Regions from separate parts of the Geodermatophilus sp. SYSU D01106 genome, predicted to be linked through region 3. Evidence: predicted binding sites of a transcription regulator. Region 3 holds the regulator's gene; each other region holds the start of a gene.
What was found. The regulator LexA, encoded in region 3, represses DNA repair genes until DNA is damaged. The targets are predictions, from matches to a motif close to TCGAACANNTGTTCGA.
Positions count from the first base shown of each region.

Region 1: the regulator LexA is predicted to act here: its motif matches at 2,078-2,093, upstream of ACI78R_RS18480 (DUF222 domain-containing protein).
Region 2: the regulator LexA is predicted to act here: its motif matches at 1,778-1,793, upstream of dinB (DNA polymerase IV).

Region 1 covers NZ_JBJGYM010000020.1:42,842-46,990, forward strand. The annotation lists gene ACI78R_RS18475 (hypothetical protein) at 1-459, shown strand, start outside; gene ACI78R_RS18480 (DUF222 domain-containing protein) at 586-2,067, opposite strand; gene ACI78R_RS18485 (hypothetical protein) at 2,240-3,118, opposite strand; gene ACI78R_RS18490 (alkene reductase) at 3,192-4,149, shown strand, end outside.
Region 2 covers NZ_JBJGYM010000004.1:95-4,243, forward strand. The annotation lists gene ACI78R_RS05415 (DUF3040 domain-containing protein) at 15-422, opposite strand; gene dinB (DNA polymerase IV) at 547-1,734, opposite strand; gene ACI78R_RS05425 (BatC protein) at 1,970-2,281, shown strand; gene ACI78R_RS05430 (cupin domain-containing protein) at 2,569-3,711, shown strand; gene ACI78R_RS05435 (sucrase ferredoxin) at 3,731-4,149, shown strand, end outside.
Region 3 covers NZ_JBJGYM010000005.1:224,634-228,782, reverse strand. The annotation lists gene ACI78R_RS07950 (phosphatase PAP2 family protein) at 1-65, shown strand, start outside; gene ACI78R_RS07945 (hypothetical protein) at 130-1,125, shown strand; gene lexA (transcriptional repressor LexA) at 1,196-1,999, opposite strand; gene ACI78R_RS07935 (LysM peptidoglycan-binding domain-containing protein) at 2,292-2,933, shown strand; gene ACI78R_RS07930 (hypothetical protein) at 3,068-3,730, shown strand.

The DNA of each region.
Region 1 (4,149 bases), on a different contig from region 3:
CAGACGACCTACCTGCTCGTCCCGCGCCGGGGCCGGGTGCTGGCGGCCAAGGCGGCGGCCGTCGGGCTGCTCGGTGCGGTGCTGGCGGCGGTGTCCGCGGCGCTCGTCACCGGCGCTCTGGCGCTGCTCGCCGGCGACGTGTCCTGGGACGGCACCGGGCGCGCGCTCGGGGTGGTCGTCGCCGCGGGCGCGGTGTTCGCGCTGGTCGGCGCCGGGGTCGGCGCGGCGCTGGCCAACACCCCGGCCGCGCTGACGTCCTTCTACCTGGTCGTCCTCGGCGTGCTGCCGCTGGTGCGCACCTTCAAGCCGGAGGTCGGCTCGAGGCTCGACCCGGCCGAGGCCGTGCTCACCCTCGCGCAGGGCGGAACCCCGACGCAGTCCCTGCTGGTCCTCGCCGGCTGGCTGGGAGTCAGCCTGGCCGCCGGGGCCGTCGTCACCCGCCGCCGCGCGGTGGCCTGACCGACGACGTCCCGTCCAGGGTGGCCGGAGCCGCTGCTCCGGCCACCCTGGGCGCGTCCTCGTCCGGCTCCCCACGGGCTCCGGCGCGATGTGCGGGCGCGCGTTCCCGCGGGAACGCCGGGCGGATCAGGCCGCCCGTCCGCCGCGTTCGGCTGCGAGCCGGCGCTCCAGGTCGCGGTTGCCGAGCAGCACCCCGACGACGTAGCCCAGGTCCATCCGCTCCCCGCCGACCGCGAGCGTCCCGGGCAGCTGCCGGTCCCCACCGGGCAGCAGCCGCAGGACGCTCCCGCGCTCGGCGTCCGGGGCCGCGGCATCGAGGAGCTCGACGCCCGCCTCGACGCCCGCGGTGAAGGCGGTGTCGCCACGGGCCCACACCCGGCGGCCGTCCGGTGTGACGGCGACCAGTTCGCCGCCGCGCCGGCTCATCCGCAGGTCGAGGTCGTGCGCGAGGCCGTGGTCGGCGTCGCAGAGGAGCGCCATGTTGTCGATGTCGGTGCTCCCGCCGGCCGACCAGGGCCGCCGATGGTGGGCGTGCAGCCGCTCGGGGCGGGTCTCGGGGCAGCCCGGCCGGATGCACCCGCCGTCGCGCCGCACGAGCGCCCGGCGCTGAGCCCGGGTGGCCAGACGCCGCGCCCGGCCGACGGCCAGCGGTTCGCGGTCCCGCTCGAGCATCGTGACGACGGTGGCCTCACAGAGCATCCGGCGGACCTGGCTGCCGTGCAGGGCCGGCCCGTTCTCCAGGTAGGCGCGACCCGCTGCGGCGTCGTCGGCGAGCACGGCGGCGTCGACGTGCACGACCACCTCGCGTCGTGGCGGGTCGCCGGCCCGGCGGTCGGCCTCCGGTGCGGCGGCGCCCAATCGGGCCACGGCGGCGCAGCGGCGCTCGGCCGTCCGCTCCCGCGCCAGCGCGACCTCGTCGAGCGGCTCGTCGTCGGTCCGGCTCCCCGCGCTGTCGGAGGTCCCGCCGTCCGGAGTGATGCCGTCCTCCGCGGTGGTGGCCGCCGCTGCGGCGGCCGCTCGCTTGGCGGCGGCCCGGTCGCGGCGAGCGTCGCGCTCGGCCGGCGAGTCGATCCCGGTGAGGAAGGCCGCGCCCTGCTCGGGATCGAGGCGCATGCGCACGACCAGCATCCCGTCGTCGTCCCACCAGTACTCGAAGCGCCGCTTCTCGCGGACGGTGCCGGCCTCGACCGCGTCGGAGCGGCGCCACCCCCGGACCACCCGCTCCACCTGCGCGGCGGTGGCCTCGCGCGCGAGATCGAGCAGAGCCGCCTCGGTCTCGGGGGCCGCGACGCGGGTCATGGCGCGGACCTTGGAGTAGGACAGCCGGCCGGCGGTGAAGGCGCCGCGGATCCCGGGCAGCGTGGTGAGGGCACGGGCGACCCGGACGTGCTCGCGTGCGGTGCCCGGGGACAGCCCGCACTGCCAGGCCAGCCAGTGCGCGCACGACCGGAGACCGTGGCCCGCCCAGCCCTCGCGCCGGTCGAACTGGGCGATGAGCAGCAGCCACTCCGCCGTGGCGGCGGCCAGCCGGACGGCGGCGCCGGTGATGCGCTCGGCGAGCTCGTCGAGCGGCAGTTCCGTCTCGGCGGCGGGATGGTGCTCGGTCACGGCGTCCTCCTCGAACGTGTGTTCGGGACGCTAGACCCAGCCACTGACAGAACCGCAGCTCAGCGGCCTGAGGGCGTTCCCGCAGGAACGCCGTCGGGTGGGACCGTGCTGCGGGGAGGCGTTCCCGCGGAAACGCGCTGAGCCCTTGGTGTGATGCGCAGAGCCCCCGGCGTCAGGAGGGGAGCGGTCCGAGCGTGGCGGTGCCGGTGATCGACGCCGGCCCGCCGACCGCGCCCGCCGACAGCGACCACCGCTCCCCGTCGGCCCGGCCGGTCGCCCGGACGGCCGTGCCCACGTACACCGGGCGGGCCAGCCGGTGGGTGGAGGACGTGACGGACCGGTCCGGAGCGGACCTCTCCGACATGGCGCGGCGCGGGACCTCCAGGAGCAGCAGCGCCAGCAGCGGGCCGTGCACGACCAGCCCGGGATGGCCCTCGACGCCGGTGGCGTACGGCGCGTCGTAGTGGATGCGGTGCGCGTTGTAGGTCAGCGCACTGAAGCGGAACAGCAGCGCCTCGTCGGGGACCAGGTCCACCGAGGTGTCGCCGTCCACGCCCGGCACCCCGGCACCCGCCGGCGCCGGTGAGGACCCGCCCGGCTGGGAGCGGTAGACGACGTCCTGCTCTTCGATGAGCAGCAGCCGCCCCGCCGAGCGGAACTCGCTGCGCACCGTGACCAGCAGCATCTCGCCACTGCGCCCGGCCTTGACCTCGCAGCGGGCCAGCGACGACGTCCGCTCCACCGTCGAGCCCACGACCAGCGGGGCGACGGCCTCGAACCGGCCGCCGGCGATCATCCGGCGCCGGTGCGGTAGCGGCGGCAGGAAGTGGCCTTCTCGCGGGTGGCCGTCCTCGCCGAGGTCGGCGGTGGCCGGCCGCTCGACAAAGGTGAACCAGTGCCAGCCCAGCGGCAGCGGGTCGCCCTCCGCGGGCGCGTCGGCGGGGCGGTCGAGCAGCGCCGCGAAGGCCGCCGCGGGCCCGGGCGCGACGACGGCGGTGTCGGTGACCGGGCCGGGTGACCAGCCCTCGACGGCGGCGGCGAGCGGGCTCACCGGCCCATCGTGCCGGGTGTGACGCCGCCCGCACCCCGGAAGAACGCGGCCCCGCGCGGTGTCGGAACCTCCCGTGGACCTGTTCTCCCCCGTGACCCTCGGCGACCTCGAGCTCGCCAACCGCGTGGCCATGGCGCCCCTGACCCGCATGCGCTCCGGCAGCTCCGGCGTCCCCGGCGACCTCGTCGTCGAGCACTACGCGCAGCGCGCCTCCATCGGCCTGATCGTCACCGAGGGCACCTATCCCGTCCACGAGTCGCAGGCGTTCGTCGGCCAGCCCGGCATCGTCACCGACGAGCAGGTCGCCGGCTGGCGCCGCGTCGCCGACGCCGTGCACGCCCGCGGCGGCCGGATCGTCATGCAGGTGATGCACGGCGGCCGCGTCACCCACCCCGACGTCAACGGCGGCCGCCGCGTCGTCGCCCCGAGCGCCATCGCCATCCAGGGCGAGGGCCACACCGAGAAGGGCAAGCAGGCCTACCCGGTGCCGCACGCCCTCACCACCGACGAGGTCCGCGACGTCGTCCGCGACTTCGCGCGCGCCGCCGAGCGGGCCCGCGAGGCCGGCCTCGACGGCGTCGAGATCCACGGCGCCAACGGCTACCTGCTGCACGAGTTCCTCTCGCCGGCCTCCAACGTCCGCGACGACGTGTACGGCGGCTCCCCGGAGAACCGCGCCCGGCTCGTGGTCGAGGTGGTCACCGCGGTCGCCGAGGCGATCGGCGCCGGGCGCGTCGGGCTGCGCACTTCGCCCGAGCACGACATCCAGGACGCCCTCGAGACCGACCGCGACGACGTCCTCGCCACCTACGGCGCGCTGCTCGACCAGCTGCGCCCGCTGGGCCTGGCCTACCTCTCCGTGCTGCACCGCGAGCCGGCCGGCGACCTGGTGCAGGAGCTGCGCCGCCGGTTCGGCGGGCACCTCATGGCCAACAGCGGCTTCGGCAGCGTGACCACCCGCGAGGAGGCGCTGGCGCTCATCGAGGCCGCGCACGCCGACGTCGTCGCGGTCGGCCGGGCGGCGATCGCCA
Region 2 (4,149 bases), on a different contig from region 3:
GGGGAGGCTGCGGGCTACTGGTCGTAGCGGCGGCGGAAGCGCTCCTCGAGGCGGTTCTTCAGCGGCTGCTTGCGGGGCTTGCCGCCGCGGCCGCGGGCGGTACTGCCGCCGCGGGCACCGGCCGGCCCGGCCGGGCCGGCCTCGACCGCACCGGTGGCGGAGCGGTAGTTCAACACGCCGAGCGCGGCGCCGCCGAACATGACGAGGAAGCCGAGGACGCCGAGCGGGACAGAGGGGGCGACGGCGCCACCGACGAGGACCGCGAGGCCCACCACCACGAGCAGCGCACCCAGTTGCAGCTTCCGCCGGGCCCTGAGCCTGCGGTCACCCGTGCGGACGGAGGAGGCGAACTTCGGATCGTCGTCGACGAGGGCGCGCTCGATCTGCTCCAGCAGTCGCTGCTCGTGCTCGGAGAGCGGCACGGATGCCTCCAGGTGGGCCAAGGCCTGATCCGCCGGGTCCCCCCCGGCGGTACCCACGAGGATACGAGCCGTTCACGGGGTGCGAAAGGCGAGCGCGCGGCGACCCGCCCACGGTGGACCCGGATCACCCCCGCGGGCGGTCGCGGACCCGCCGGTCGCGGTCGCGGTGCAGCAGCGTGGCCGGCCGGACGGCCCCCGCGCCGAACCTCCGGGCGGCCCGGTCGGCGGCCAGCTCGGCGTCGCGGCGGCCGTGCTCGCGCTCGCCGAGCTCGAGCTGGCGCGGCGTCGACCCGGCCTGCACCAGCCGCTCGGCGCGCACGCCCACCAGCCGCAGCCGCGCCCGGTCCAGGCCCAGGGCGTCGAAGAGGGCGCGGGCGGTGTCGTAGAGGTCCTGCCCGACGTCGGTGGGGACGTCGAGGGTGCGGCTGCGGGTGATCGTGGTGAAGTCGGCGAAGCGGACCTTGATGCTCACCGTGCGCGCCAGCCAGCTCCCCGCCCGCAGCCGGCCCGCCGTCCGCTCGGCCAGCCGCAGCAGCTCCCGGTGGACGACGGCGGGGTCGTCGACGTCGGTGCCGAAGGTCTCCTCGTGCCCGATCGAGCGCTCCGGCTCGTCGGGGACCACGCGCCGGGGGTCGCGGCCCCAGGCCAGCTCGTGCAGCGAGCCGCCGGCCGCCGGGCCGACCGCCCGCTGCAGGGTGCGCGCCGGGACGTGCGCGAGGTCGCCGACGGTGCGCAGCCCCAGCCGCAGGAGCACCTCCTCGGTCTTGGCGCCCACCCCCCACAGCGCGCCCACCGGCAGCGGGTGCAGGAAGTCGATGACCTCGGCCGGGCGGACGACGAGCAGGCCGTCGGGCTTGGCCCGGGTGGAGGCGAGCTTGGCCACGAACTTCGTCCCGGCCACCCCGACCGAGCAGGTGATGCCCTGCTCGTCGAAGACCCGGGCGCGCAGGTACTCGCCGATCTCCGCCGCGTCGCCGAGCCGGCGGCCGGCCCCGGAGACGTCGAGGAACGCCTCGTCCAGGCTCAGCGGCTCGACCAGCGGCGTGACCGACCGGAACAGCGCCATGACCGAGCGGGAGACCTCCGCGTAGAGCGCCATGTCCCCCGGCAGCACGGTGGCGGTCGGGCACAGCCGCAGCGCGCGGGCGGTGGGCATCGCGGCGTGCACGCCGTACGCGCGCGCCTCGTAGGTGGCCGAGGTGACCACCCCGCGGTTGCCGGCGCCGCCGACGATCACCGGCGTGCCGGCCAGCTCGGGGTGCCGGCGCACCTCGACGCTGGCGAAGAAGGCGTCCATGTCGACGTGCAGCACGCTGCACCCCTCCGCACGCCCCGCTGCCATCCCGCCCCGCCTCTCGAACACGTGTTCGGACCGACCGGAGGAGACTAGCCGCCCGCCGCGGTCCCCGGCGCGCCGTCCGCGGAGGTGTCCGTGCGTGTCGGGAAACGGCTGGTGGGGGCATGTGTGGCGCGCTGCCGATCGGGTTAGGTGGGACACGACCGACCGCCGTCCGGCGGACGGCTGCGACAGTGACCGGAGGAACTCGATGGCGCTCGACGACGACGACATGACCAGCGTGGAGGGTCCGGCCGACAGCGGCGCCGGCGAGGGCACGCCCGGCCACCAGGACGGCGGTGCCGACGGTGGCGCCGACGGCGGCGCCGGCCACGGCCCGGCCGACGGTGGCGCGGCGGGCGGCGGCTCCGACGGTGGCGCGGACGGCGGTGCGGACGGCGGTGCCGACGGTGGCGCGGACGGCGGCGCGGGCCACGGCCCGGCCGACGGCGGTGCGGCCGGCGGCGGCTCGGACGGCGGCGCCGACGGTGGCGCCGACGGTGGCGCGGACGGTTCGGCCTGAACCAGGACCCGGCCGTCGCGGGGCCGGGCGGAGCTGACCTCCGCCCGGCCCTGCGCCGGTGCACCCACCTCGACCCCGCCGTCTTCGCCGAGCAGCACTGGTCCCGCCGCCCGCTGCTGACCCGCGCCGAGGACACCGGGGAGTCCTTCGCCGACCTGCTCACGCTGGCCGACGTCGACGAGCTGCTCTCCCGCCGCGGGCTGCGCACCCCCTTCATCCGCATCGCCAAGGACGGCGCCGTCGTCGACGCGAAGCGGTTCACCACCTCCGGCGGCGCCGGCGCCGAGGTGACCGACCAGGTCTCCTCCGACGCCGTGCTGCGCCTGTTCGCCGACGGCAGCACCGTGGTCCTGCAGGGCCTGCACCGGCTCTGGCCGCCGCTGATCGAGTTCGCCGACCAGCTGGCCGCTGACCTGGGACACCCCACGCAGGTCAACGCCTACGTCACCCCGCCGTCCTCGCGCGGGTTCAGCCCGCACTACGACGTCCACGACGTCTTCGTGCTGCAGGTCGCCGGCGAGAAGCACTGGACGATCCACGAGCCGGTGCTCGAGGAGCCACTGCGCACCCAGCCGTGGAACGACCGGGCCGCCGAGGTGGCCGCCGCCGCGCGGCGCGAGCCGGTGATCGACGCCGTGCTGCGCCCCGGCGACGCGCTCTACCTGCCCCGCGGCTACCTGCACTCGGCCGTCGCGCTGGGGCAGACCAGCGCCCACCTGACCATCGGCGTGCACTCGGTCACCCGCTGGTCGGCGGTCGAGTCGGTGCTCGACCTGGTGCGCACGCTGGCCGCCGACGACCGCGAACTGCGCCGCGCGCTGCCGCTCGGCGTCGACCTGGCCGACCCCGGCGCGCTGCGCGACGACGTCGCCACCGTGGTCGGCGCGCTGCAGGAGTGGCTGGGCCGGGTCGACGCCGACCAGGTCGCCGACCGCGTGCGCGGGCGCGCCTGGTCGCAGGTCCGGCCCGAGCCCGTCGCCCCGCTGGCGCAGGCCACCGCGGCCGCCGCGCTGTCGCCCGACAGCGTGCTGCGGCTGCGCCCCCGGCTGCGCACCGCCCTGCGCCCCTCCTCCGCCGACCCGGCCGGCGGCGACCGGGTCACGCTGCTCGGCGGCCGCCGGTCGCACGAGTTCCCCGCCGCCACCCGCCCGGCGCTGGAGGCGCTGCTGGCCAGCGGCGAGCTCAAGGTCGCTGACCTGGCCGGCCTCGAGCCCGCCGACCAGCTGACGCTGGCCCGCCGGCTGGTGACCGAGTCGGTCGCGGTCGTCGCCTACGCGCACCCCGGTCCCGCAGACGGCGCAGTCGACGGCGCCGTCGACGGCGTGCCCGCCACCGCCCCGGAGCCGGGGCCGGCCGGGCCGGGTGCGCCCGTGCCCGACGCCGGCGGGGACGATGGGGAGCGTGCCGACGCCCTCGGGACCGGGTCGTGAGCCCGCGGCGCTCCCCCGGGTGAGCGCCGCGGTCCGGACCGGACGGCTGGACCCGACCCGCTGCTCGGTGACCGCCCTGGCCCGCGGCGACTCCCCCGTCGCCACGGCCGGGCCGGCCCAGCGCTGGTTGCTGGTCGAGCAGCCGGGCCCGTGGGGCCGCGACGCGCTCACCGCGTCCCGGTTCGACGCCGCCGTCGCCCCGCAGCTGGCCCGCCGCGCCCGCGCCGAGGGCGTGCGGGTGCTGCTGGTGCGCCGGCCGGGCGAGCGCGCGGCGGGGCCCGGGCGCCGGTGGGCCTACGCCGACGGCCGCCCCGGCCACGAGGGGCTGTGGTGGTCCGAGCGGGAGGCCGACGCCGACCTGCTCGAGGCGCCGTGGGACGGCTCGGCCGGCGAGCGCGCCGAGCGGCCGCTGTACCTGGTGTGCACGCACGGCCAGCA
Region 3 (4,149 bases):
ACGCACTCGACGCATCCGTCCTGTCACGCTGGGCGAGTGCCCGAGCCGGCCGTCCTCCCGCCTAGCGCGACCGCGCGCGCGGGACGGGCATCTGCCGCGGTCCTCGCGCCGGTCCTCGCGCTGGCCCTGGTGCCCGCGCTGCTCGCGGCTCCCGCCCGCGCGGAGGAGACGGCCGCGCCGTCGGTGCGCTGTCAGGTGACCGACCCGCGGCTGGCCGAGCTGTCCGGGCTCGTCGACGTCGGCGAGCGGATGCTGGCCATCCCCGACGGCGGGGACCAGGTGAGCGTCGCCGTCCTCGACGGCGGGTGCCAGGTCGTCGACGTGACCACCGCGCCGCTGGACCCCTACGACCCCGAGGACCTCGGCGTCGGCGCCGACGGCACCGTGTGGCTGGCCGACACCGGCGACAACAACGCCACCCGGGCGACCGTCGCGCTCATCGCGCTGCGCCCCGACGGCGGCACGGCGCTGTACCGGCTCACCTACCCGGACGGGCCGCACGACGCCGAGGCGCTGCTCGTGGCCCCCGACGGGACGCCGTACATCGTGACCAAGGAGGTGCTGGGCGCGAGCCACGTCTACCGCCCCGCGGCGCCGCTGGTCGACGGCGGCACGGTCGCGCTGGCCGACGTCGGGACGGTGACCTTCACCCTGACCGGCACGCCGGGCGGGCCGGTCGGCCGCGCGGGACAGCTGCTGGTGACCGGTGGCGCGGTGGCGCGCGACGGCAGCCGCATCGCGCTGCGCACCTACACCGACGCCTACGTCTGGCCGCTCGCCGGCTCCGACGTCCTGGCCGCGCTCGCCGGCGAGCCGGTGCGGGTGGCGCTCCCCGACGCGCCGCAGGGGGAGGCGGTGTCCTTCACCGCTGACGGCGGCGCGCTGCTGGTGGCGGGGGAGGGCCTGCCCGGGGACGTCACGCTCGTGCCCGTCCCCGCGGAGACGGCGGCACCCGCGACGCCCGCGTCGACCGCTGCCGGGCCGTCGGGCCTGCTCGACGGCGGCGACGACGGCACGCCCCCGCTGGCCGCGGGGCTGCTCGCCGCCGCGGTGGCCACCCTGCTCGTGTGGCTCGCCGGGCGGCTGCGCCGGCGGCGCTCGCCCGACCAGCCGCCCGCCGCCTGACGCGACCGCCCGCGGGTCGCCCCGGACCCGCCCGGGGTCCGGCGCGCGGGCCGGGCCCCGGGAGCTGTCGTCAGACCCGGCGCAGGACGGTGACCACCCGGCCGAGGATGGTCGCCTCGTCGCCCGGGATGGGCTCGTACGCCGGGTTGTGCGGCAGCAGCCACACGTGCCCGTCGCGCCGCTTGTAGGTCTTCACCGTGGCCTCGCCGTCGAGCATCGCGGCCACGATCTCGCCGTTCTCCGCGGTCGGCTGCTGGCGCACGACGACCCAGTCGCCGTCGCAGATGGCCGCGTCGACCATCGAGTCACCGGCGACCTTGAGCATGAACAGCGTGCCGTCGCCGACGAGCTCGCGCGGCAGCGGGAAGACGTCCTCGACCGCCTGCTCGGCCAGCACCGGGCCACCGGCGGCGATCCGGCCGACCAGCGGGACGTAGGTGGGGGCGGCCGTGCCGTCGGCGGCCGGGGCGGCCGGCGCCGACTCGGCGGCGGTGTCGCCGGGCAGCCGGACGTCCAGCGCGCGGGGGCGGTTCGGATCACGCCGCAGCCAGCCCTTCTTCTGCAGCACCGACAGCTGGTGGGCGACCGACGACGCCGACGACAGGCCGACCGCCTCGCCGATCTCGCGGACCGAGGGCGGGTAGCCGCGGCGCTCGATCGAGTCGCGGATGACCTCGAGGACCCGGCGCTGGCGCTGGGTGAGCCCGTCGCCGGCCTCGGCCCGGTCGGGGAAGGTGCGCACCGCGGCGGTGCCCGTGGCGGTGGCGGCGCCCCCGGCGTCCGCTCCCCGCCGGGCGGCCGGGCGGCGAGAGGCCGTGGTGCCCCGCGCCGTCTCGCCGTCCGTGCGCCGGCCGGTCCCGCTCGTGCCCGCCACGTCTCCTCCTCGCCGGCCGCGTGCCGCGACCTGGTCTCCTGCCCGGTTGCCGTGCCGCCCGGGCGGCCGCCCGGCTCCCGGGTGGACCGGGAGGGAGCGGACGGACGTCCCGCGGGGGACACCGGACGGACGGGGTGCTGGTCGGACCGTAGCGCCTCGGGGCCGCCACTTCAAACGTGTGTTCGAAACACCCGCGGTGTCGTGTCGACCTCGTCGGGGGCGTGCGGTAGACATCGCACAGACGTTCGAATCGAACGCGTGTTCGAGGGCGGTCGACGAGGAGGAGCGGGTCATGGGCGGCGTGCGGCAGGCAGTGCTCGAGTTCGACGCGGCGGTGCGGGTGCCGTGGCGGCCGCTCCTCGACGAGCGGGCATCGGCGCCCGCGGCCCGCCGGACGCCGCCGCGCCGGCCCACCGGCGCCGTGGGGGAGGCGGGCGCGCTGCCGGGCTCCGGTCCGCGCGTGGCCGGTCACCTGCGCCCGGTGCCCGACCGGCCGGCCGCCGCGGCGCCGCGGGCCACGGGTCCCTCCGCCGGTCCGGCCGCCGAGGCGTCGCGCACCCGGCGCGACCCGGCGCGGCCCGGTGGCCGCCCGGTGCGCGCCGAGCCCGCGCGGGGGTCCGGCCGCCGTCCGGCCGCGCCCGCCCCGGTGCCGGTCCGGCTGACCGGCCGCGGGCGGCGGCTCGTCGCCGTCCTCGTGCTCGCCGCCGGGGTGGGCGGCGCGGTGCTGGGCCGGGAGGTCCTCGCGCCCGACGAGGGGCTGCAGCTCGCCGCCGGCAGCAGCGTCGTGGTGGGGGAGGGCGACACCGTGTGGTCGATCGCCGCGGAGGTCGCCCGCGACGACCAGGACGTGCGAGCCGTCGTCGACGCGATCGAGGCGCTCAACGACCTCGAGGGCTCCGTCGTCGAGGTCGGCCAGGTGCTCCGGCTGCCCTGAGCCGGGTCCCGGGTGCTGAGGCCGGTGTCGGTGTGGTGGTCGGAGAAGTGACGAGAAGCGCGGCGGGAGTTCGTCAACGATCGGCCCCCGGTCGCTCACCCGCCGAGGTCGGATCGGCACCTACGGTCAGGAGCGTGTCAGCAGCCGTGAACAGCAGGGCCGCGGTGTCCTTCGGGTCCCCGCAGGACGTCGAGGTGCTCGTCGAGGGCGCCTGGGTGCCGGGCGCGATGCTCGGCTGGCGGCACGACGCGACGGGCGCGTGCGAGGCCTGGGTGCGACTGCGGGCCGACGTGCCCGGGGTCGTCGAGGGCGCCGGCACGTGGGTCGGCCTGGTCGACGTGCGGCTGCCCGAGCGCCACCTCGCGCTCGCCCCCGCTCCCGCCCCGGAGCCCGTCCTCGACCAGGGGTCCGGCGCGCCGGTCGGCGGGCGCCGCGCGTCCCGTGCGTCGCGCCGCTCCCGGCGGCACGGCGGCGACGTCACCGCCGAGCAGCCCGCCGTCGGCGCCGCCGGCGCCGGCCGCCACCGCGCGCCGGCCGAGGCCGTCCCCGGCCGGCACCGTGCGCTCACGACGGAGATGCCGGCGGTCGTCGTGGACCCTGCCGCCACCTCGGCCGAGACCCCGGCCGGGATCCCGGTCGCGGCCCCTGCCGTGGCGGCCCCCGTCGGTGACGCGACCGTCGTCGCGCCCGCGGTGCGCCTGCCCGCGCCCGAGCCCGACCTGCTCACCCGCCCCATCCGGCTCGGCGACCTCGTGCCGAACCCCCGCGGCGGCCGCCCGGCGGTCCCCACCGCCTGAGCGCGCTCCTCCCGGGACGTCCCGCGGGGGCCGGTCCGGCCGGCTCCCGCGTCCCTCCGGCGTGCCCGGAGGCGGTGCCCGGAGCAGCGCCCGGAGGCAGCGCCCGGAGGCAGTGCCCCGGCCGTCGCGTGTACGCCACCTCCCGGCCTCCCGCGCGCCGACACGCGCGGCGCCGCGGCGTGTCGTGTGACGGGTGGGAGAACTGCTCGCGCCTGGTCACCAGTGGGTCACGGTCTCGTCGCGCGGGAAGAGACACGCCCGGCGTCGTCTTGCAGATGTAGTGGAGGGCGGCCTACTGTCCCCCTACATCTAGTAGTTGCACCGATGGAAGTCCTCCACAGCTCGTCCTCAGGTCTTCCCCGGCGTCTCCACCGGATGTCCCCAGAGGGGTCCACAGCCCGACCGTCCGCGGAGGAGGT